3 regions of the Arthrobacter sp. UYCu712 genome follow, and region 2 is predicted to be linked to each of the others. Evidence: riboswitches for the same ligand, from Rfam matches in the RefSeq annotation. Region 2 holds a riboswitch; each other region holds the start of a gene.

Region 1 (7,459 bases), on a different contig from region 2:
CGCACGCAGGCGTGGAACCGGTGGCCGGGCTCGGGCCCCACCATGATCTTCGGCAGCCTGCCCGTGTACCGGCGGGTGGTGACCCGGCTGGTGGAAAGCGGCGTGCTGATGGACGAGGGGATGATCTATTTCGACGCCCGGTTGTGCCGGCACCATCCCACAGTGGAGGTCCGGGTCGCCGACGTCTGCCTGCGGGCCGAGGACGCGGCGCTGATCGCCGTGCTGGTGCGGGCCCTCGTCGAATCCGCCTGCCGGGAATGGTACGACGGCGTCGAGCCCGCCCCGGTGCCCACGCTGCTGCTGCGGATGGCCGCCTGGCAGGCCAGCAATTGCGGGTTGCGCGGCCAGCTGCTGGACTTCGGGACCTTCACGCCGGCGCCGGCAGCGGACGTTGTCCACGCTTTCGTGGATTACCTGGCCCCGGTCCTGGCGGAGCAGGGGGAGCTTGAGCTGGCCCGCGAGGGCATCACAAGGGTCCTGGCGGAGGGGACGGGGTCGCAGCTGCAGCGCAGGCCGCACCGGCAGGGCGGACTCATTGCGGTCGTGGACCGGGCAGTCCACGAGACCCTGCGCGGGGCGGACGCGGACGCCGGGGATCCCGGGGACGAGGCGCCGACCCTGGGCCGCGTGCGCGAGGCCTGAACGGGAAACCCGGGGTATGGCGCCGCGAGATGACAGTTCGACATTCCGCCACACACCAAATCAAAGAACTCAGCGCGGGCATTCAAGGAAAACACCTTGCCCATCAAACGCTCCATCTTTCAGAGCGTTGCAACGACCATATGACTTTGCCGCGGCAACACTGCCGTTAACTGTAATCTCGCGGCCGGACGAAGCCCTAGACCTGCTTGAGCGCCTGGCCGAGGTCGCGGATGAGGTCGTCGAGGTCCTCCAGGCCCACGGAGAGCCGCACCACGCCGTCACTGAGCCCGATCGCCGCGCGTCCGTCCGGCCCCATGGCGCGGTGGGTCGTCGTGGCCGGGTGGGTGATGAGGGACTTCGCATCGCCCAGGTTGTTGGAGATGTCGATGATCCGCAGCGCGTCCAGCAGCGCGAATGCGGCCTCCTTGGCGGAGCGCCCGGGGGAGGGGGAAAGCTCGAGCGTGAGCACCGTGCCGCCGGCCTTCATCTGCCTGGCCGCCAGCTCGTATTGCGGATGCGATTTCAGCAGCGGGTACTTCACCCAGTTCACCGCGGGCTGCCCCTCGAGCCACCCGGCCAGCCGCAGGGCCGACGCCGATGAATGGTTCACGCGCAGCGCCATGGTCTCGAGGCCCTTGGTCAGCACCCACGCATTGAAGGCGGAGAGCGCCGGTCCGGTGTGGCGCATGAGCTGCTTGACCGGGCCGTCGATGAATTCCTTGGTGCCCAGGATCGCGCCGCCGAGGACTCGGCCCTGGCCGTCGATGTGTTTCGTGCCGGAGTACACAACAACATCCGCGCCGAGGTCCCCGCACCGCTGCAGCAGGGGAGTGGCGAAGACGTTGTCGACCACAACGGTGGCGCCCGCGGCATGGGCCAGGTCGCTGACAGCGGCGATGTCCACAATCTCCTGCATCGGGTTCGACGGCGACTCGAAGAAGACCGCCGTCGTCGGCTCCGACAAGGCCACCCTCCATTGCTCCAGGTCCGGCCCGTCGACGAAGACGGTTTCCACGCCCCAGCGCGGCAGGATTTCGTTGAGGATGACGAAGCAGGAGCCGAACAGCGAGCGGGCGGCGACCACCCGGTCGCCGGCTGCCAACAGGGCGCCGAGGGCGGTGAACACCGCGGACATGCCGGACGCCGTGGCAAAGCACGCCTCGGTGCCCTCAAGAAGGCGGAGGCGTTCCTGGAAAGTGGCCACCGAGGGGTTGCCGTAGCGGGAATAGACGAAGCGCTCGTCCTCCCCGGTGAAGGCACGCTCGGCGGCGGCGGCGGATTCGTAGACGAAGCCGGAGTTGAGGAAGATCGGCTCGGTGGTTTCCTGGAAGCCCGTGCGGTCCAGCCCGCCGCGGACAGCCTGGGTTTCCGGGCTCCAGCCGGCGGCGTCGGGGTTGAAAGTCACTTAGTTCTTTCCGAGGTTGGTGGGCAGGCCACGGTTCTTCCAGCCGTTAACGCTCCGTTCGCCGAACTTGTCCGGCTCGCCCTCGAAACCCTCAAGGACGTTGTAGGACGTGTAGCCGGCCTCGGTGGCGGCGATTGCGGCGGCGATGGACCGGGCACCCGAACGGCAGAGGAAGACCAGCTCGGTGCCGGTATCCTCCGGTGCCTGCTGCTTGAGTTGCTCAACGAACTGCGAGTTGGGGATGCCGCCGGCCAGGTTCCACTGGATGAACAGCGGATCATTCCGCTTGTTGCCCGCGGATGCGGTGTCCGGGATGCCAATGTGGGCCCATTCGCCCTCGGTGCGGACATCGACCAGGATGGCGCCCGCCTCGAGTTTGGCCCAGGCTTCCTGCGGGCTCAGGTCTCCGGCGTAGCTCATGCGTTGCCCTCGATGGTCTCTTCAAAGCCGAAGCCGTCAATTTCCAGGCCTTCCACCGCGTCGGCGACCGCGGCATCGGCGCTGGCGATCGCTGCCGGCAGCACCACGGCCTGGGCAACGATGACGCTGCTGCCGTTGAAGCTGGCGGAGGGGCTCCCGTGCAGGACGTAGCCCCCTGCCAGGGCCGTCGAAACCCGCTCGCAGAAGGAACGGTCGTCGGGGCCGGTGAACAGGCGGTAGGCCAGCCGTTCCTCAATGGCCGCGCCCGGGCGGGCGGGGGACGGCGCGGGTGCTGTGCTTGGGACAGCGGGGGCGGATGCGTCAGGCACGACGGGACTCCTTCTTTCACGCTTGCAGCTCGAATGGGTCGATATGCCGAGTATTCACCTGAGGCACCCCGCCGCGAAAGGGAGGGTTGCCGACCGGCCAGTCAGGGCTTGGCGCCGGTTCTCGTTACTCCCGAAAAACGTAACACCTGCGACGCCCGCGCGCACCGCGCCGCCGTCATGTTCCGTAACCGGCTTCCGGTCCCGGTCCCGGGCATACGTATTACTTGTCCCGTCCGGATCCGCGCCCGGACAGTTTCGAGTAGGGCCCACTCGGGTCTTCTGATAGGTCGCTCGCCTTTACTGGAGGCAGGCTTCCGCCGGAGGTCCTGGAGTGCCAAGCCGCCGCAGATTGAGGGTGCCGGGCAGAAATGCCAAGGCCTGCCCGCCGCCTCGGAACTGAAACGGAGAAACCGTGAAACCCCGCGTCCTGATCACCAGTGTCGGCAGCCCTGCCGGCACCGCCCTCGCCGCCCAGCTGCGGTCCCGGGGCGTTCCGTTCATGGGCGCCGATGTCCGGGAACTGCCGGACGGATCGGGCGTCAGCGGGGTCAGGGTGCCGCCGGCCGCTGATCCTGAGATGATGCCTGTGCTGCGCCGGATCGTCGCCCGGGAGGGCGTTAACCTGGTGATTCCGGCCGGCAGCGATGAGCTGATGCAGGTCTCCGCGGCACGTGCCGGGTTCGGACGGGACGTCCGTGTGATCGTGGGCGATCCCGGCCCCGTCGCTCTCGCCAACGACCGGCTCTTCACGGCGTGGCACCTGCGCTCTGCCGGAATTCCGGTCCCCCGCTTCGGCGTTCCCGGGGACTTCGTCGACGCCGGTGCCGCGATGGCTGCGCTGGACGGACCGGTGGTGGTCAAGTCCCGGTCCTACCGCGGCGGCTGCGATGTGATCGTCATCGACGGGACCGAGGACATCGACTGGGGTGAATTGCCTGACGGGCAGATTGTGCAGGAATATATTCCCGGATTGGAATATTCCCCGATGGTCTACGGGACACCGGCGCACAATGCGGCATCCCCATTCGCCGTTGTGGTGGAAAAGGCCCGGATCGAAGGCTGCGGGGCGGTGACCCGGCGGGTCCTGGCCGGTGAGGCCATGGACGTGGGCGACGTGGCGACAGCCGCCGTCCGTTCACTGGGCCTGATCGGTCCCGTTCACCTGGATGTCCGCCGCAGGGCCGACGGAACCCCGGTGGTGCTGGGCGTGGACGCCCGCTTCGGCGCCTTCAGCGACGTGGCGCCCGAACTGCTCGACGCCGTCCTGGACGCCTTCAACCTGCCGTCCTTCAACCCGGCGTCGTTCCGGCAGGGAACCGGGGCGTACGCCAGTGTCCTGGTTTGACCCCGCTGCCCCGGGCGCCCTGATCCTCCTGCTCCTCCTCGGCGCGCCGAGCCTGCTGTTCGGCCTCGTTCAGCTGATCGCGCTGCCCCTGGCCGTGCGGTTCGAGGTCCGTGCCGCCCGCCGTCGCCGGCGCGGAGTCCCGACACTGTGGGATCAATGGCCCAGCGTCTCCATTGTCGTCCCGGTCCGCAATGAGTCCGGCGCCATCGGGAACTGCCTTCGGTCCATCGAACTCACCGGCTACGCCCGGTATGAGGTGATCCTCGTCGACGACGGGTCCACGGACAACACGGCCCAACTCGCGGCGGGCCTTGCCGCTGCGGACCCGCGGATCAAGGTCCTGGGCCAAGCCGCCGCAGGAAAGGGCGCCGCCCTGAACCTGGGTGCCCGCCATGCCACCGGCGACGTCGTTATGGTTGCCGGCGCGGGCGGGATCTTCTCCCGGGACGCCATCGACCGGATGCTGCAGGGATTCGAGGATCCGGGTACCGGCGCTGTCTGCGGCGATGAGGTGTCTGCCCCCGCGGACCCGGTTCGGACCAGGGCGCTGGCCTTCCCCGGGCGCTTCGCCGCCGGGATGACGCGGCGGGCATTGTCCGAGCTGGGTGGCCTTCCCTCGGCCGCCGGCCCCATCGTGGCGTTCCCCCGCAAGGTGCTGGCGGAAATCGGGCCGTTCCGGGAGGACACTGCGTCTGCGGAGCTGGAGCTGGCCTGGCGCGTGCACGGCGCCGGATACCGCGTCGGCTTTGCGCCGTGTGCCCGGATCGTCGCGGGATCCGCCTCGACCGTCCGGGAACTCTGGCGGCAGCGGGACCGCCGGGTGTGCGGACTGCTTCACGCGGGGGCGGTCCACGTGGACCTGGCCGGCAGCCGCCGGGACGGGGATCTCGTGCTCCGCCGGCTGCCGCTGCCGCTCGCCCCTGTCGGCACCGTGTTCACTGCCCTGTCCCTGCTGGCCGCACTCGGACGCGACCGCGCCCGTGGCAGAGCCCGCGGGGGAACGCCCCGGAGCTGGACGAGGACGCCGGCGGGCGCTCCGGGAGGCCTGGACGGCCTAGGCCGATCCGGTTACCCGATGGTGGCGTAAAGGGCGTTCAGCTCCGCCGTCAGCTGCTTGCGCAGCTCCGGGGTGCCGATCTCCTTGCCGTCAATGTGGTTCACGGGGGCAAGCAGCCGGATGCTTGAAATCAGCCAGACAGCATCGGCGTCGAGCAGGTCCTTGGGCTCCAGTGGTCCGTAGCCCAGCTCCCAGCCGGCGGCCTTGGCCGCGGTGAACAGGGCGCCCTGCGAGGTGCCGGGCAGGATGCCGCTGTCCAGCTGGGGCGTGATGAGGCGCCGGACGGTGCGGACGCCGCCCTCGCCGTCGTCGGACGTTTCCAGGTGGGCCAGCAGGACTGTCGACGTCGGGCCTTCCAGGACCCGGCCGTCGGCGGAAGTGAAGATGACATCGTCGGCGCCCTGGTGGTGGGCGTACCGCAGCGACGCCATGTTGACGGCGTAGGACAGGGTCTTGGCGCCCAGCAGCAGCCACGGGGCGCGCTCGCCGACCTCACTGTCGTAGCCGCGGTCAAGGAGCAGGACGTCGATCCCTGTCTCGCGCTGCCGGCGGCCGGCACCGCCGGGGACGGAGGCCTGCACCCAGCAGGTGGGACGGCCCTCGCCCTCAACACCGCGTGTCACGAGGAGCTTCACCACCAGTTCATCGGCGGCAGCTTCATCGCCGGTCTCCCCGGCGGCGGGCCCCGTCTGGCCGCGGTACTCGCTGATCGCCGTCCCGATGGCACGCCGCCACGCGGCCTCCGCCGGAATGTCCAGCTCCAGCAGCCGGGCGGAGCCGGCCAGCCGGTTCAGGTGTGCCTGCAGCTTCCGGGGCCGGCCGCCCACAGCGAGCAACGACTCGAACACGCCGTCGCCGCGGGTGGCGCCCTGGTCCGTGGCCAGCAGCTGCGGCTTGGAAGCGTCGACAATGCGGCCGTTTTCGAACTCGGGATCCAGGAAGACCAGCACCGTGGCGGGGCCCGGAACTGAGGCGGGAGTAGTCATGGCTCCAGCTTAGTGCGGCGTGCCTCGGATAGGATTTGCAGATTGCCCGTTCCGGAACTGTTCCGCGGGTCTGGAGCTTTGAGGGGTTCGTCTGTGCTGTGGCCATTTCCGCTGGTGGGGACACTCCCGTCCTGGGCCATTCTCATTTTGACCCTGATCGACTTCGCCATCCGCGTACTGGCACTCGGCATCATCCCCGGAAACCGCCGGCCCACCACGGCCATGGCCTGGCTTCTGGGCATCTTCTTCGTACCGGCTCTGGGCCTGGTGCTCTTCCTGCTCTTCGGCAACTTCCGGCTCTCCCGCAAGCGGCGGGCGCAGCAGGAGGCCGTCAACACCCGGGTCCGTGCCGGCACCTCGGAACTCGCCACGCTCGAGAGCCGGTACGACGGCCCGGAATGGGTGGCCTCCGCCGCGGAACTGAACAAGACCCTCGGTTCGCTGCCCATGGTGGACGGCAACAGTGTGGCGCTGCTCCCCGGCTATCCGGATTCCATCACTTCGATGGCGGCGGCTGTCCGCCAGGCCAAGGAATTCGTCAACGCCGAGTTCTACATCATGAGCAGCGACCACATCACGGACGATCTGTTGACCGCGCTGGAGGAAGCGGCGGAGCGCGGCGTCGAAGTCCGCCTCCTGTTCGACCACCTGGGCACGCTCCGGATCAAGGGCTACAGCAAACTCATAGCCCGGCTGAAGGCCAGCAAGATCCGCTGGCGGCCCATGCTGCCGCTGCGGCCCGTACACGGGCAGTGGCGCCGGCCCGATCTGCGCAACCACCGCAAGATCATGGTGATCGACGGCGAGATCGCCTTCACAGGCTCGCAGAACCTGATCGAGCCGTCCTACAACAACCCGCGGCACCGGAAGATGGGCCGCGAGTGGGTGGAGCTGATGGCCTGCCTGCGCGGCCCAATCGTCACGACGCTCAACGTTGTGTTCGCCACCGACTGGCTCAGCGAGACCGACGAGTCCCTCGAGGAGCAGCTCGCGCACCGGCCCGAACGGCACGCCGGGAACATCACGGCCCAGGTGGTGCCCAGCGGCCCGGGCTTCATCACCGAAAACAACCTCCGGCTCTTCAACACGCTGATCTACTCGGCGCAGCACAAGATTTCGATCTGCAGCCCGTACTTCGTCCCGGACGACTCCCTGCTGTACGCGGTGACGACGGCGGCGCAGCGCGGCGTCGACGTCGAACTGTTCGTCTCGGAAAAAGGCGACCAGTTCCTGGTCCACCACGCCCAGCAGTCCTACTATGAGGCCCTGCTCGAG
Region 2 (7,459 bases):
GCATCGCCCACCTCCGGGGACACGAAACGGACCGGCTGGCCGCACTCGTGGCCGAGATCAACCGCCTGGGCGGCGACGCCGAGGAAACCAGTGACGGCCTGATCATCCGGCCCGCTGCGCTCCATGCCGGCGTCGTCCACAGCTATGCGGACCACCGCATGGCCACGGCAGGGGCCATCCTGGGCCTTGCAGTGCCTGGCATCGAGGTCGAGGACATCGCGGCCACGGCCAAGACCATGCCGGATTTCCCCCTGCTGTGGGAAGCGATGCTGGCCCAAGGCAGCACCGGAGAAACCGCCGCGGCCCCCGCAGACACAAAGGACGCCACCCGTGGCCCGCAGCACTGACTCCTGGGACGAATCGGATGTCCGGATCCGGCCCAACAAAAAGGGCACACGGCCGCGCACCAAGGACCGTCCCAGCTATGACGACGCCGTCACCGGCCGGATCATCACCGTCGACCGCGGACGCTACACCGCCGTAGTAGGCGAGGGCACCGGGGAGGAACGCAAGATCATCGCCGCCCGCGCCCGGGAACTGCGCCGCAACCCCGTGGTGGCCGGCGACTTCGTCTCGCTCGTCGGCGACGTCACCGGCGAACCGGACACCCTTGCCCGGCTCGTGAAGATCCAGGACCGCAACACACTCCTGCGGCGCAGCGCCGACGACACCGATCCGATCGAGCGCGCCGTCGTCGCGAACGCGGACCAGCTCGTGATCGTGGTGGCTGCCGCCAACCCGGAGCCGCGGACCGGGTTCATCGACCGCGCCCTCGTGGCCGCCTACGACGCCGGCATCGCTCCCCTGCTCCTCGTCACGAAAGCCGACGTCAAGGATCCCGCCGAGCTGCTCTCCAACTACCAGCACCTGGATTTCCCGGTCATCATCAGCAAAACGGCGGACTCGGCCGCCTCCGGCATCGACGCCCGCTCGGACGACGGGCTGTCCGCCCGGCTGGACAAGGACGCGGTGTCACAGCTGCGCGACTACCTCGACGGCAAGGTCACGGTCATGCTCGGCCACTCCGGCGTCGGCAAGTCCACCATGGTCAACGCCCTCACCGGCGCCGAGCGCGCCACCGGCGGCGTCAACGCGGTCACCGGCCGCGGCCGGCACACCTCGTCCTCGGCACTGGCGCTCAAGGTCAACGATGCGCCCGCCGGCAGCTGGATCATCGACACCCCGGGCATCCGGTCCTTCGGCCTGGCCCACGTGGATCCGGACCGGATCCTGCGTTCCTTCCCGGACCTGGAACCCGGCACGGACAACTGCGAACGGGGCTGCAAGCACGACACGAGCGCCGTCAACTGCGGCGTCGATGCCTGGGTCGCGGCAGGCCACGCGGGACCGTCCGGCCCGGCCCGGCTCACGTCGCTGCGCCGCCTCCTCGGCACGGACCCGCGGATGGAAGCGCAGGACGTCAAGGAACTCGGCACCGTTTCGTAGGCCCGGCGCGGTGCACGCCGGGGCCGCCCCGCGGTGTCCCGGGGCCGTGGCCTCCCGGCGGGCGGCCCGCTTTGGCGGTAGTTTGGAACCATGAGTCAACCCGCTTCGAGCTACAACGATGACCTGCGCCTTGCCCATGTACTGGCAGATTCCGTCGATTCCCAGACCATGAGCCGCTTCAAGGCGCTCGATCTTCGGATCGAAACGAAGCCTGACCTGACGCCGGTCACCGACGCCGACAAGTCCGCCGAGGAAGCGATCCGCGGCCAGCTGTCCCGCTCCCGCCCACGCGACGCCGTCCTCGGCGAGGAATTCGGCAGCTCCGGCCACGGGTCGCGGCGCTGGATCATCGACCCGATCGACGGGACCAAGAACTTCGTCCGCGGCGTCCCCGTCTGGGCCACCCTGATCGCCCTCGTCGACGAGGGAGAGCCCGTCGTCGGCGTCGTCAGCGCCCCGGCCCTGGGCAAGCGCTGGTGGGCGGCCAAGGGCGCCGGCGCCTACATGGGACGCTCGCTCGCCGCCGCGACCCGGCTGCGGGTCTCCAACGTGTCCCAGCTTTCGGACGCCTCGCTGTCCTACTCGAGCCTGGGCGGCTGGAAGGAACGCGGAAACCTTGACGAGTTCCTCGGCCTGACGGAGGAGGTCTGGCGGACCCGCGCCTACGGCGACTTCTGGTCCTACTGCCTCGTGGCGGAGGGCGCCGTCGACATCGCCTGCGAACCCGAACTGAACCTCTACGACATGGCGGCCCTGGTCCCGATCGTCACCGAAGCCGGCGGCCGTTTCACGTCCCTCGAAGGCGAGGACGGGCCCTTCGGCGGCAACGCCCTCGCCACCAACTCGATCCTGCACTCCGAGGTCCTCAAGCGCCTCAACCCGGGACTGGACGACCTGCTCTAAGCAGCCTTCGCACGAATTAATGACGCCGGCGGCCCCCAGATTCGGGGCCGCCGGCGTCTTTTCTTCGCCCAATCCGGCCTTTCCCGGCGGCGCGTAACATTACGCTTCATATTGGCCCCCGCCTTTTCCGCGGCAGCAGGGATGTCCTAGGCTCGAAGCAGGTCACGAGTGCCAGCGCTAAACCCCGGTTTGCTGGCCGGCAACCCTCCATTCGCGGTGGGGTGCCCCGGGTGACGACCTGGCCGGTCCTGACTGGACCCGGCAAGCGCGGATCCCCGGTGCGTGGGGTCCTTTTTCAAGCGAGGTCCCATGACGACTGCCACCATTCCCGCCACCCACTCCCCGTCCGCGACGGCGCTGCCCGACCGTTTCGCCGTCGCCGGCCGGCCGTTCGCCGCCGTCACCGGCGCGGAGATCCAGGCCCCGCTGATCCAGGGCGGACACGTCCGCTACGCGAACCTGGACTACGGAGCGTCCGCGCCCGCCCTGTCCGTGGTGTCGGCCTACCTGAACGAGATCCTGCCGTTCTACGCGAGCGTCCACCGCGGCGCCGGGTACGCCTCCCAGATCAGCACCTCCGTCTACGAAAACGCCCGCGACATTGTGCGCGAGTTTGTCGGCGGACGCCCGGACGACTCGGTGATCTTCACCCGCAACACCACCGATTCGCTGAACCTGCTGGCCGGCTGCCTGCCCGTCGCGGACGGCCGCCACACCGGCGAGGTCCTCTACCTCGACATCGAGCACCACGCCAACCTGCTGCCGTGGCAGTCCGTACCGCACCGCAGCGTCGTCGCCGCTCCCACCCTGGCGGAGACCCTCGGGAAGCTCCGCGAACAGCTCGCGCTCGGCGGCGTCAGCCTCCTGGCCGTCACCGGCGCCTCGAACGTCACGGGCGAGATCCTGCCGGTCCGCGCCCTCGCCGCCCTCGCCCACGAATACGGCGCCCGGATCGTCGTCGACGCCGCGCAGCTTGCCCCGCACCGGCGCATCAACGTGGCCGCGGACGGCATCGACTACCTCGCTTTCTCGGGCCACAAGCTCTACGCACCGTTCGGGTCCGGCGTGCTGGTGGGCCGCCCGGACTGGCTCGACGCCGGAACCCCGCACCTCGCCGGCGGCGGAGCGGTCAGCGACGCCAGGCTCGACACGGTCAGCTGGACCACCGGTCCGGCCCGGCACGAGGGCGGCTCCCCCAATGTCCTGGGTGCCGCCACGCTGGCCCGGGCCACCCAGGTGATAGCGGCCCTTGACCGGACGCGGTGGCACGCCCACGAGGACGCCATCCGGTCCTTCCTGGTTGAGGGACTCCGCCGGATCGACGGCGTGACCGTGCACCAGATCTTCTCGGACACGGACCCCGAAGACCACGGGCAGGGCGCCGGCACGATCGGCGTCGTCAATTTCTCCGTGGAAGGCTACGACGCCGGCCTGGTGGCCGCGTATCTTTCCGCCGAACACGGCATCGGCCTGCGCGACGGCCGGTTCTGCGCCCATCCGCTGCTCAAGCGGCTCGGCCTCCCGTCCGGTTCGCTGCGGGCCAGCTTCGGTCTCGGCTCACGGCTCGAAGACGCGCAGCGGCTGCTCGCCGGGATCCAGGAACTGCGGCAGGCCGGCCTCGGCTGGGACTACGTGGTGGATGCCGGCCGCTGGGTGCCGTCCAACGACACCCGCAGCTACCCGCACTGGGCGCCGAACACCCCCGGCACCGCCGGCGCCGCGCCGTGCACCGTGGTGGAGTAGGCGCCCGAACCACTGGCGCGTGCGCAGCGGTCGCGTGCGGTAAATTCGGAAGGTACCCATCAGACCTGCCCGAAGGAGATCGCACGTGGCACGCGGCGGCCCCAAACTTCACCACGAACGCCGGCAGGAGCTCGGGCAGAGCTTCCAGGACGGTGGAGCCCACTACGAGCGGGTCCGCCCGGGATACCCCGGCGAATCGGCCGACTGGCTGATCCCCGCCGGCGCGCGGGACGCGGCGGACATCGGCGCCGGAACGGGAAAATTCACGGCCCTGCTGGTCGAACGCGGGCTGCACACCGTCGCCGTCGACCCTTCCTCCGACATGCTGGCACAGCTGCGGCAGGCACTGCCCGGAGTGGCCGCCGTCGAGGGCACCGCCGAAGACACCGGGCTGGCTCCGGAGGCCTTCGACCTCGTCACGGTCGCCCAGGCCTGGCACTGGTGCGATCCGCTCCGTGCCAGCACCGAGATCGCCAGGATCCTCCGCCCCGGCGGCGTGCTGGGGCTGATCTGGAACCAGATGGACACCTCCGTCCCGTGGGTGCACCGGCTCTCCCGGATCATGCACGCCGGCGATGTCCACAAGCCGCACTTCAAACCGCCGCTGGGACCGGAGTTCACGGGCCTCGAAAGCCACCTGACCCGCTGGGATGATGCCATGCGCACCGTGGACATCATCGACCTGGCAAAATCCCGCAGCTACTACCTGGCCGCCGGCGAGGCGACCCGGGCCAAGGTGCTGGCCAACCTCGCCTGGTACCTGAACGACCACCTCGGCCACGGCCCCGGCGACGTCCTTGCGTTCCCCTACCTGACCCAGACCTGGCGGGCCGTCCGGACCTGACGCAGGCGGCTCCCGGCCTCATCCCGGCCGCATTGCAGTCGACGCCCGCCGGGGCTTATTGTTTCGGTATGCCTAACATTGAGCTGCAGGCACTCGAAACTTTGGGACCGGTCCGCACCATCCTCCGGTACCAACCGCCGCGTCAACGTTGACGCCCCGAACCTTGGGAGCCGCAGTGCTGGAAGTAACCGGGCACCAGCCCCCGCCGCCGGGAGCACCGGCCCGGCGGAAGCCTGGTGCGCGCAGGGCACTCCTCGGACTGCTGGGCCCCGCCTTCGTGGCCTCCATTGCCTACGTCGACCCGGGAAATGTCGCCGCCAACCTCACGGCCGGGGCACAGTACGGCTACCTCCTGGTCTGGGTCCTCGTCGCCGCCAACGTCATGGCCGTGCTGGTCCAGTACCAGTCCGCGAAGCTGGGCATCGTGACCGGCAAAAGCCTGCCGGAGATTCTTGGCGAGCGGCTCAAGCCGTTCTGGCGGCGCGCCTTCTGGGTCCAGGCCGAAATCGTGGCCGCGGCCACCGACCTCGCGGAAGTCGTGGGCGGGGCGATCGCCCTGTACCTGCTCTTCGGGCTGCCCCTGCCCCTCGGCGCACTGATCGTCGGCGGCGTGTCGATGGGGCTGCTGGCGGTCCAGGCCAGAAACCGGCAGCGGCCCTTCGAATTCGTGATCATCTTCCTGCTGGGCATCATCGCCATCGGATTCCTGGCCGGCCTCTTCATCAACCCGCCCAGCCCCGGCGGCGTCCTTGCCGGGCTGGTGCCGGGCTTCCAGGGTCCGGACACGGTCCTGCTGGCTGCCAGCATGCTGGGCGCCACCGTGATGCCGCACGCCATCTACGTCCATTCCGCGCTCTCCCGGGACCGGCACCGGCCGAATCCGCACGTGCATGTTCCGGCGCCGGCCATGGCCCGCCTCGTCAAGGCCACCCGGTGGGACGTTGTGGCGGCCCTCGCCATCGCCGGCATCGTGAACATCGGCATGCTGCTGCTGGCGGCGTCGACGCTGGGCGGAGAAGAGGGGACGGACACCATCGAGGGCGCGCACGCCGCCATCACGGCCAACCTCGGGCCGGTCATCGGCGTCATTTTCGCCGTCGGCCTGCTCGCTTCCGGACTCGCCTCCACCTCGGTGGGCTGCTACGCCGGCGGAACCATCATGCAGGGCCTGCTCAAGATCCGGATCCCGTTGATGACGCGCCGCGTCATCACGCTGATTCCCGCCGTCGTGCTCCTGTCCGTGGGCTTCGACCCCACCTGGGGCCTCGTCCTGAGCCAGGTGGTGCTGAGCTTCGGCATCCCGTTCGTCCTGGTGCCGCTGGTGGTCCTGACCAGCAACAAGGCGCTGATGGGCCGTTTCGCCGACGGCATCCCGCTCCGGGTGGCCGCCATCATCAGCGTGGTCCTGGTGGTCGCCTTGAACCTGATGCTGCTGTGGCTCACCTTCTCCGGGGCTGCCTGACGGTAGGCTAGTGGCTGTGAAGACCAGCCCGCCATCCTCCTCCATCGAGGACTACGTCAAGGTCATCTACTCCTTCACGGAGTGGCAGGACAAGCCCATTACCTCCACGCAGCTGGCCCAGCGGCTCGGCGTCGCCAACTCCTCGGTCTCCGAGATGGTCCGCAAACTCAAGGACCAGGGCCTTGTCGACCACCAGCCGTACAGCGCGATCACCCTGACGGCCGACGGCGTCCGGCTGGCTCTGCTGATGGTCCGGCGCCACCGGCTGATCGAGACCTTCCTCGTCCACGAGCTCGGCTACCGCTGGGACGAGGTCCACGACGAAGCCGAACTGCTCGAGCACGCCGTCTCGGACACGTTCATCGAGCGGATGGCGGCGAAGCTCGGGAACCCCTCGCGGGATCCGCACGGCGATCCGATCCCGGCCGCCGACGGCACAGTTTTGATGCCCGAGGCCCACCGGATGGGCGAACTCGATGACGGCCACACCGGCCGGATCACCCGGATCAGCGACGAAAACCCGGAGCTCCTGCGCTACCTCGCCGCGGAGGAGATCGAACTGGACGCCGCCGTCGAGGTCATCGGCCGGCGGCCCTTCGGCGGTGCCCTCGTCGTTCGGGTCAGTACCGGCGGCGGCGTCCGCGACGTCGACCTCGCCGAGGAGGTCACGTCCTCGCTCTGGGTCCACAGCGAGGCGGCCCACGCCGGCTGCAGCGTCGAAGGGCGCTGAGTGCCCGGCACGCTGGCGGAGGCCCGGGCGGAAGAACGCCCCGGACTGCCGGGCTGGCGGGTGTGGGCGGCCGTTGCCGCCGGCGGGCTGGTCGGAACAGAGCTGCGCTTCGTGGCGGGCCTTGTCTTTCCGGAGGCGGCTGACGCCCTGCCGTGGACAACACTGGTGATCAACGTGGCCGGCAGCTTTGTCCTCGCCACCCTCACCACCCTCTGGATCGCCCGGCCGCGCACAGCCTTCTGGCTCCGGGCCGGGCTGGGCCCCGGACTGCTCGGGTCCTTCACCACCTTCTCCGTGGTGGTATATGCGGTGGACCAGCAGTTCCGCGCGG
Region 3 (7,459 bases), on a different contig from region 2:
ATCGCGTCGACGAGTTCGTCGGCGATGTTGCCGACGGCCACCAGGACGCTGACGGCCATGCAGCGTTCGCCGGCGGAGCCGTAGGCGGCGGAGATCGCGGCGTCCGCGGCCATGTTGAGGTCCGCATCCGGCAGGACCACCATGTGGTTCTTGGCACCTCCGAGGGCCTGCACGCGCTTGCCGTGGTCGGCGGCACGCTTGTAGATGGACTGCGCGATCGGCGTGGATCCGACGAAGCTGATGGCCTTGACGTCCGGGTGTTCGAGCAGGACGTCAACGGCTTCCTTGTCGCCGTTCACCACGTTGAGCACGCCGGCCGGAAGCCCTGCCTCGGCGAAGACCTGGGCGATGAAGATGGCGGAGGACGGGTCCTTTTCGCTGGGCTTGAGCAGCACGGTGTTGCCACAGGCCAGGGCGCTGCCGATCATCCACAAGGGCACCATGGCGGGGAAGTTGAACGGGGTGATGCAGGCGACGACGCCCACCGGCTGGCGCACCGAGTGGACATCGACGCCGCCGGCGACCTGTTCGGAGCGCTCGCCCTTGAGCATGTGGGACAGCCCGGTGGCGAATTCGATGTTCTCCAGGCCGCGGGTGATCTCGCCCTCCGCGTCGGAGAGGACCTTGCCGTGCTCGCTGGTCAGCAGGGCCGCCAGCTCGGGACGGCGCTGCATCATCAGTTCACGGACCTTGAAGAAGATGGCGGTGCGCTTGGCCAGGCTTGTGGCGCGCCAGCCCGGCAGGGCGGCGCGGGCGGCCTGGACGGCCTCCTCGACCCGGGCGGCGGAGGCCAGGGCGACTTCCTTTTCCTGCTCGCCGGTGGCGGGGTTGAAGACGGGGCCGAAGCGGTCGGCGTCGGAAATCAGGGCGCCGTTGATGAAGTGCGGAATGCGTTCCATGGAGTGGGTCTCTTTCGTATGGTGCAGGTTCGGGGATACAGCTTGCCGGCAGGCAGGAGGTCAGTTGGCGGACTCGAGCGAGCCGTCGACGAGCTTGACGATCGCGGAGCAGTCCATCCCGGACTGGCCGGCGTCGATGAGGCGCTGGAAGAGCGTCTGGACGTGCTCGCCGAGTTCCAGCGGGGTGCCGGTGTCGCGCGCAGCGCTGATCGCGAGGCCGATGTCCTTGTTGGCCAGCTCGGTGGTGAAGGTGGGCGCGAAGTCGTTGTTGGAGGCCGCGGTCGGGACGACGCCGGCCACCGGGTACCAGGTGCGCAGCGCCCAGCTGTCCCCGGACGAGACGGAGGCGATGTCCCAGAACACCTGCTTGTCCAGGCCGAGCCGGTCGGCCAGCACGGCACCCTCGGCCGTCGAGGCCAGGTTGATGAAGAGCATGAGGTTGTTGCAGATCTTTGCGGCCTGGCCGGTGGTGGCACCGCCGGTCGGGATGATGTTCGCGGACATCGGCTTGATGTATTCGCTCGCCTCGGCCACGGCGCCGGCCTCGCCGCCGATCATGAAGGTCAGAGTGGCAGCCTTGGCGCCGCTCATGCCGCCGGAGACCGGGGCGTCGACGAAGCGGAAGCCGGCGGCAGCGGCGGCGTCGTGCAGGGCCTGGGCTGAGGCGATGTCGATCGTGGAGGAATCCACGAGGAGCGTGCGGGTGTCTGCGTGCGCCAGGACGCCGTCCTCGCCGAGGTAGACGGCGCGGGCGTGCTCGCCCTTGGGGAGCATCGTGAAGACGACGTCGACGCCGTTAACGGCCTCGGCGATGCTGCTGGCGGGCTTCACGCCGCCGGCTTCGGCGGCGGCGACTGCCTCGGTGTTGAGGTCGAAGCCGCGGACGTCATGACCGGCCTTGGCCAGGTTCACCGACATGGACCCGCCCATGTTCCCCAGTCCGATCCAAGCGATTACTGCCATGGCATAAGCTCCTTTGCTTTGTGCTGCACAGTGTCTTTGCGCAGTTGCTGTGCGCTGTGCGCGTGGTCCGGCCTCGACGCCGGATGGTCCGTGTCCAGCATCACACCCTGTTACAGTGCAATCAAGGTAAAAAACCACAGATGCCATGTGCATGGATGCACATGGCGCTGCACATGGAAGTTGGAGGAAGGTCATTGTGGACTTGAGGCGGCTCCCGAGCCCGGATGACCTGCTGATCCTGTTGACCGTGGCGCGGCTGGGCCGGTTCAATGCAGTCGCCGAGACGCTTGGCACCACCCACACCACCATCTCCCGCCGGATCGTCGCCCTGGACAAACAGCTCGGCGGCCGGACCCTGGAACGGAGCCCGCACGGCTGGGAGCTGACCGAGCTCGGCAGCCAGGCGGTCTCCGCGGCGGAGGCCATCGAGGGCACCCTCGGCGCCCTGTCGAGCCGAATCACCCGGACCGGGGACCTGCTCTCCGGACTGGTCCGGATCTCGACGCCGGACGGCTTCGGCGCCGGGTTCGTTGCCCCGGCACTCGTGCGGCTGCAGCGGGAACATCCGCTGCTCAACGTCGAGATGCTCAGCGCCACGCGCAAAGTCAGCCAGAACCGCTCCGGGGTGGACCTTGAGGTGGTGGTCGGGAACCTAGACGTCAGCAATGCGCAGACCATTTTCCTCAGCAACTACTTCCTGCGGCTTTACGCCAGCCCGCAGTACGCGCAGGACCGTGGCCTGCCCCTGACCCTCGACGACGTCCGGCAGCACGGCTTTGTCTCCTACGTGGAGTCGGCGCTGCAGGTTGCGGAACTGGGCCACCGCTCCACCCAGCTGCCCGTGCCGCGGTCCAGCTTCCAGGCCACCAGCATCTTCGCCCAGCTCGAGGCCGTGCGCCGCGGCGGCGGGATCGGGCTGCTGCCGAACTTCCTGGTCGTCGGGAACCCGGACTTCCTGCCGGTCCTGCCGGATGACTTCCAGCGCCAGCTGCCCATCTGGGCGGTGGCACGTTCCGAATCACTGCGCTCGGCGCCGGTGCAGGCAGTGCTCGAGGCGATCCGGACCGAGATCTCCGCCCGCCAGGATGTCCTGGCCGGCTGAGAAGCCGGCAGGCGGTCGGGCGGGCCAAGCCCGGGGCGGTTAGCGCCAGCAGCCCCTGTCCCCGCGGAAACGGGAACAGTGGCTGTTGGCGTTGTTGCTATCTCTCTTGCCTGTTATTTCTTGCCTGTTATTTCTTGCCTGCGGCAAGCAGGTCCGCCGTGCCCCGGGCGTCGGCAGCGTCGACGTCGTGGAGCGAGATCCCGCGGGTTTCCTTGAGCATGAACACCGCGAATACCGTCACGAGGCAGGCACCGAGGAGGTAGATCGCCACCGGGGTGGACGACTTGTACTGGCTCAGGAGTGCGGTCGCGATGATCGGGGCCAGGGAACCGGCCACGATCGAGGTGACCTGGTAGCCCAGGGAGACGCCGGAGTAGCGCATCCGGGTCGGGAACATCTCGGCCATGATGGCCGGCTGCCCGGCGTACATCAGCGCGTGGAAGAGAAGGCCGATGGTGATGGCCGCGAGGATGATGAGGTCGTTCTTGGTGTCCATCATCGGGAAGGCGAAGAAGCCCCAGGTGCCGCCCAGGAGCGCGCCGGCCATGTAGACGGGCTTGCGGCCGTAGGCATCCGAGAGCTTTCCGACCATGGGCACTGCGCAGAAGTGGATGAAGTGCGCCACCAGCAGCAGGAGCAGGATGCGCGAGGTGTCCGTCTGGACCACGATCTTCAGGTAGGTGATGGAGAACGTGACCACCAGGTAGTAGAGGATGTTTTCCGCGAAGCGCAGGCCCATGGCGGTGAAGACGCCACGCGGGTAGCGGCGGAAGACTTCGGCGACGCCGTAGCCCTTGTTCTCGACGGTGACTTCCTTGCGGGCCTCGAGGAAGATCGGGGCGTCCTGGACCTTGGTGCGGATGTAGTAACCGACGATCACGATCACGGCGGAGAGCCAGAAGGCCACACGCCAGCCCCAGCTGAGGAATTCGGCCGGGGAGAGCAGCGAGGAGAGGGTGAACAGCACGCCGGTGGCGAGCAGGTTGCCCATCGGGACTGCGGACTGCGGCCAGCTGGCCCAGAAACCGCGGGACTTGCTCGGGCTGTGCTCGGCCACGAGGAGGACGGCGCCGCCCCATTCGCCGCCGACGGCGAAGCCCTGGACGAAGCGGAGGAAGACCAGCAGGGCCGGTGCCCAGTAGCCGATCTGCTGGAAGGTCGGGAGGCAGCCCATCGCGAAGGTCGCGACGCCCACCAGGATGATGCTGAGCTGGAGGAGCTGCTTGCGGCCGAACTTGTCGCCGAAGTGGCCAAAGACGATGCCGCCGATCGGGCGGGCGATAAAGCCGACAGCGTAGGTCACGAAGGCGGCAATGATACCATCGAGCTCCGTGCCGGAGTTCGGGAAGAACAGCTTGCCGAAGACCAGGGTGGCGGCGGAGGCGTAGAGGAAGAACTCATACCATTCCACGACGGTGCCGGCCATGGAGGCCGTCACCACCTTCTTCAGTCCGGACGACTTGACTTCGGGCTCTTCCGGGCGCCTCGCGGCTGCGTTGTGCGTACTCATTTCGACTCCTCTGGTGTCTCCGTCGACACCCTATGGACCATTGGGCGGAGGGCGGCTGTGATTTGTGACACGCGCCGTCATTCTCAATGAGTATGGTCCCTCCCGGCCGCAGCCTCAACGGCCATTAGTGCAGAGCGCATCTGCAAATATGCACAAGGGGCGGCCGTTTCGGCTGCAGCGATGACGGTTTAAAGGCTGGGCCTAGCCGAAGAAGTTTTCCCGGAGCTGACTGCTGAGCTGGCCGATCTCGGTCAGGAAGCCGTCGTGCCCGATCGGCGCCTCGATCAGGTGCACTTCCACGTCGCCGGGCAAGGCTTCGGCGAGGGCCCGGGACTGGGCCGGAAAGTACAGCCGGTCCGAGTCCACGGCCGCGACGAGGAAGTCGGCAGTGGCCGGGGCCAGGGCCTCCCCGAGGGCCCCGCGGCCGCGGCTGACGTCGTGGCTCATAAGGGCCTCGGTGATCGCGATGTAGCTGTTCGCGTCGAAGCGCCGGACCAGCTTGTTGCCTTGATGGTCCAGGTAGCTCTCCACCTGGTAGCGTCCGCGGCCTGCCAGCGAGGCTGCGCCCAGCGGAGCCTCGGAGTCCTGCGCATTCCGGCCGAAGCGCACGTCCAGTTCGGCGGCGGAGCGGTAGGTGATGTGGGCGATGCGGCGCGCGAGGGCGAGGCCCGCTTCAGGTTCCGGGCCGCCGTAGTAGTCCCCGCCGTTGAAGCTCGGGTCCTGCCGGATGGCGAGTGTCTGCGCCTGGGCGAAGGCGATCTGTTCGGCGGTGCTGCTGGCGCCGATGGAAATCACGGCGCAGCGCCGGACTCGTTCCGGGAAGGACACGGCCCATTCCAGGGCGCGGGCACCGCCGAGGGATCCGCCCAGTACGGCATACCAGCTGCGGATGCCAAGGGCGTCGGCCAGCCGTGCCTCGGCTGCTGTGGTGTCCCGCAAGGTGACCAGCGGGAAACGGGAGCCCCACGGTGCCCCGTCCGGAGCCGGCGTCGAGGGTCCGGTGGAGCCGTAGCAGCCGCCGAGGATGTTGATGGAGACAACGAAGTATTTGTCCGTGTCCACCGGGGCGCCGGGGCCGGCCAGTTGCTCCCACCAGCCGGGCTCCTCGCTGGCACCGCGGGTGACGTGGGTGTCGCCGGTGAGCGCATGTTCGATCAGGACCGCATTGGAACGGTCCGCGTTGAGCGTCCCCCACGTCTCATAGCCGAGCGTGGCAGCGGGCAGCCGGGCTCCGGACTCGAGGTCGAGGTCACCGATCCGGAGGTGCCGGACGGTTCCGTCGGGAACGGTCCGGCCGGAGGCGGTGTCGGGTTCCGCGGCGGCGGGGCCGGCGGCCGGCGTTTCGGCGGTTTTACTTCCGGGTACACCCGTGCGGGTGGCGGCAATCGTCATCTGAGGACCTAACTTCGCGCTTGCCCGCCGTCGGCAGACCGGCAGGCCAGGTCTTCACCCGGGGCACCCCGCCGCAAAAGGAGGGTTGCCGGCCAGCAAGCCGGGGCTGTCACTGGCACTCATGACCTGCCTTGAGTTTACGAAAGGAGGCGCCGTTGTGGCGAAAATTGTGACGGCTGTGTGACTCCGGGCGTGGCCGCCGGTGTGCCCCTGCACACGGCAGGGGCACCGGAAACCGGCGGATTCAGGCGCCCTTGGCCGCCCGGAAGCCTGCCTCGAGGTCGGCGATGATGTCGTCAATGTGCTCCAGGCCCACCGACAGCCGCACGAGTCCCGGGTTGACGCCGGCCACCGTCTGCTGTTCCGGGGAGAGCTGGCTGTGGGTGGTCGACGCCGGGTGGATGACCAGCGAGCGCACGTCGCCGATGTTGGCCACGTGCGAGTGCAGTTCAAGGGCGTCCACGAAGCGCTTGCCGGCCTCCGCTCCCCCGGCGAGGTTGAAGGCCACGACGGCGCCCGTGCCCTTGGGCCCGTACTTGCGGCCGCGCTCGTACCAGGGGCTGGACGGCAGCCCGGCGTAGGCCACCGATTCGACGTCGGCCCGGGCTTCGAGCCATTCGGCCACCCGGGTGGCGTTGGATACATGGCGCTCGACCCGCAGGCTCAGGGTCTCGATGCCCTGGGCGATGAGGAAGGCGTTGAACGGGGACACCGCGGAGCCGAGGTCGCGCAGGAGCTGGACGCGGGCCTTGAGGATGTAGGAAAGGTTCGCGCCGAGGGCGCCGTCCGCGCCGAGGTCCCGGGCGTAGACGAGCCCGTTGTAGGTGGGGTCCGGGGTGTTGAAGCCGGGGAACCGTGCCGGGTCCTTGCCGAAGTCGAAGTTGCCGGAGTCGACAATCACACCGGCGATCGCGGCGCCGTGCCCGCCAAGGTACTTGGTGGCGGAGTGGACCACGATGTCCGCGCCCCACTCGATCGGCCGGATCAGGTACGGGGTGGAGAGTGTGTTGTCGACGATCAGGGGCACACCGGCCTCGTGCGCCACTCGGGAGATGCCCTCGATGTCGAGGACGTCCTGGCGGGGGTTGGAGACCACTTCGCCGAAGAACAGTTTGGTGTTGGGCCGGACGGCGTCGCGCCACTGCTCCAGGTTGTCCGGGTCCTCCACGAACGTCACGGAGATGCCGAACTTCTTCAGCGTGTGGGCCAGCAGGTTGTAGGTGCCGCCGTACAGGCTGGGGCTGGCCACCACGTGGTCGCCGGCCTCGGCGATGTTGAGGACCGCAAAGGTCTCGGCGGCCTGGCCGGAACTGAGCAGCAGGGCCCCGAGTCCGCCTTCCAGGCTCGCCACCCGCTGCTCCACCGCGTCCTGGGTGGGGTTGCCGATCCGGGTGTAGATCGGTGCGAGTTCGGCGAGCGCAAAGCGGTTGGCGGCGCTTTCGGCGCTCGGGAAGACGAACGACGTCGTCTGGTAGATGGGAAGGGCACGCGCGCCGGTGGCGCTGTCCGGCTCCTGGCCGGCGTGGATCTGGCGGGTTTCAAAGGACCAGGCGTTGGACATCGGAATGCTCCTCAAGGACCGGGCACAGGCCG

The links. Region 2 has a riboswitch for S-adenosylmethionine ahead of ABIB51_RS08690 (aminotransferase class V-fold PLP-dependent enzyme). Riboswitches for the same ligand answer to the same signal wherever they lie in the genome.
Region 1: it holds a riboswitch for S-adenosylmethionine, as region 2 does, so the genes downstream of both, ABIB51_RS14315 (DUF1737 domain-containing protein) here and ABIB51_RS08690 (aminotransferase class V-fold PLP-dependent enzyme) in region 2, are expected to answer to the same signal.
Region 3: it holds a riboswitch for S-adenosylmethionine, as region 2 does, so the genes downstream of both, metX (homoserine O-acetyltransferase MetX) here and ABIB51_RS08690 (aminotransferase class V-fold PLP-dependent enzyme) in region 2, are expected to answer to the same signal.

What each region holds. Positions count from the first base shown of each region.
Region 1 is NZ_JBEPOZ010000014.1:32,496-39,954, reverse strand. Features, by position in the region: gene ABIB51_RS14330 (glutamate--cysteine ligase) at 1-642, shown strand, start outside; gene ABIB51_RS14325 (O-succinylhomoserine sulfhydrylase) at 839-2,047, opposite strand; gene ABIB51_RS14320 (rhodanese-like domain-containing protein) at 2,048-2,467, opposite strand; gene ABIB51_RS14315 (DUF1737 domain-containing protein) at 2,464-2,796, opposite strand; SAM riboswitch class IV at 2,810-2,925, opposite strand; gene ABIB51_RS14310 (ATP-grasp domain-containing protein) at 3,209-4,141, shown strand; gene ABIB51_RS14305 (glycosyltransferase family 2 protein) at 4,128-5,228, shown strand; gene ABIB51_RS14300 (aminodeoxychorismate lyase) at 5,210-6,184, opposite strand; gene cls (cardiolipin synthase) at 6,278-7,459, shown strand, end outside.
Region 2 is NZ_JBEPOZ010000006.1:188,302-195,760, forward strand. Features, by position in the region: gene aroA (3-phosphoshikimate 1-carboxyvinyltransferase) at 1-347, shown strand, start outside; gene rsgA (ribosome small subunit-dependent GTPase A) at 331-1,446, shown strand; gene hisN (histidinol-phosphatase) at 1,537-2,349, shown strand; SAM riboswitch class IV at 2,510-2,623, shown strand; gene ABIB51_RS08690 (aminotransferase class V-fold PLP-dependent enzyme) at 2,659-4,092, shown strand; gene ABIB51_RS08695 (class I SAM-dependent methyltransferase) at 4,178-4,936, shown strand; gene ABIB51_RS08700 (Nramp family divalent metal transporter) at 5,112-6,398, shown strand; gene ABIB51_RS08705 (metal-dependent transcriptional regulator) at 6,415-7,128, shown strand; gene ABIB51_RS08710 (fluoride efflux transporter FluC) at 7,129-7,459, shown strand, end outside.
Region 3 is NZ_JBEPOZ010000015.1:79,694-87,152, reverse strand. Features, by position in the region: gene ABIB51_RS15005 (CoA-acylating methylmalonate-semialdehyde dehydrogenase) at 1-899, opposite strand, end outside; gene mmsB (3-hydroxyisobutyrate dehydrogenase) at 960-1,862, opposite strand; gene ABIB51_RS14995 (LysR family transcriptional regulator) at 2,065-2,964, shown strand; gene ABIB51_RS14990 (MFS transporter) at 3,092-4,474, opposite strand; gene metX (homoserine O-acetyltransferase MetX) at 4,676-5,866, opposite strand; SAM riboswitch class IV at 5,878-5,993, opposite strand; gene ABIB51_RS14980 (bifunctional o-acetylhomoserine/o-acetylserine sulfhydrylase) at 6,111-7,427, opposite strand.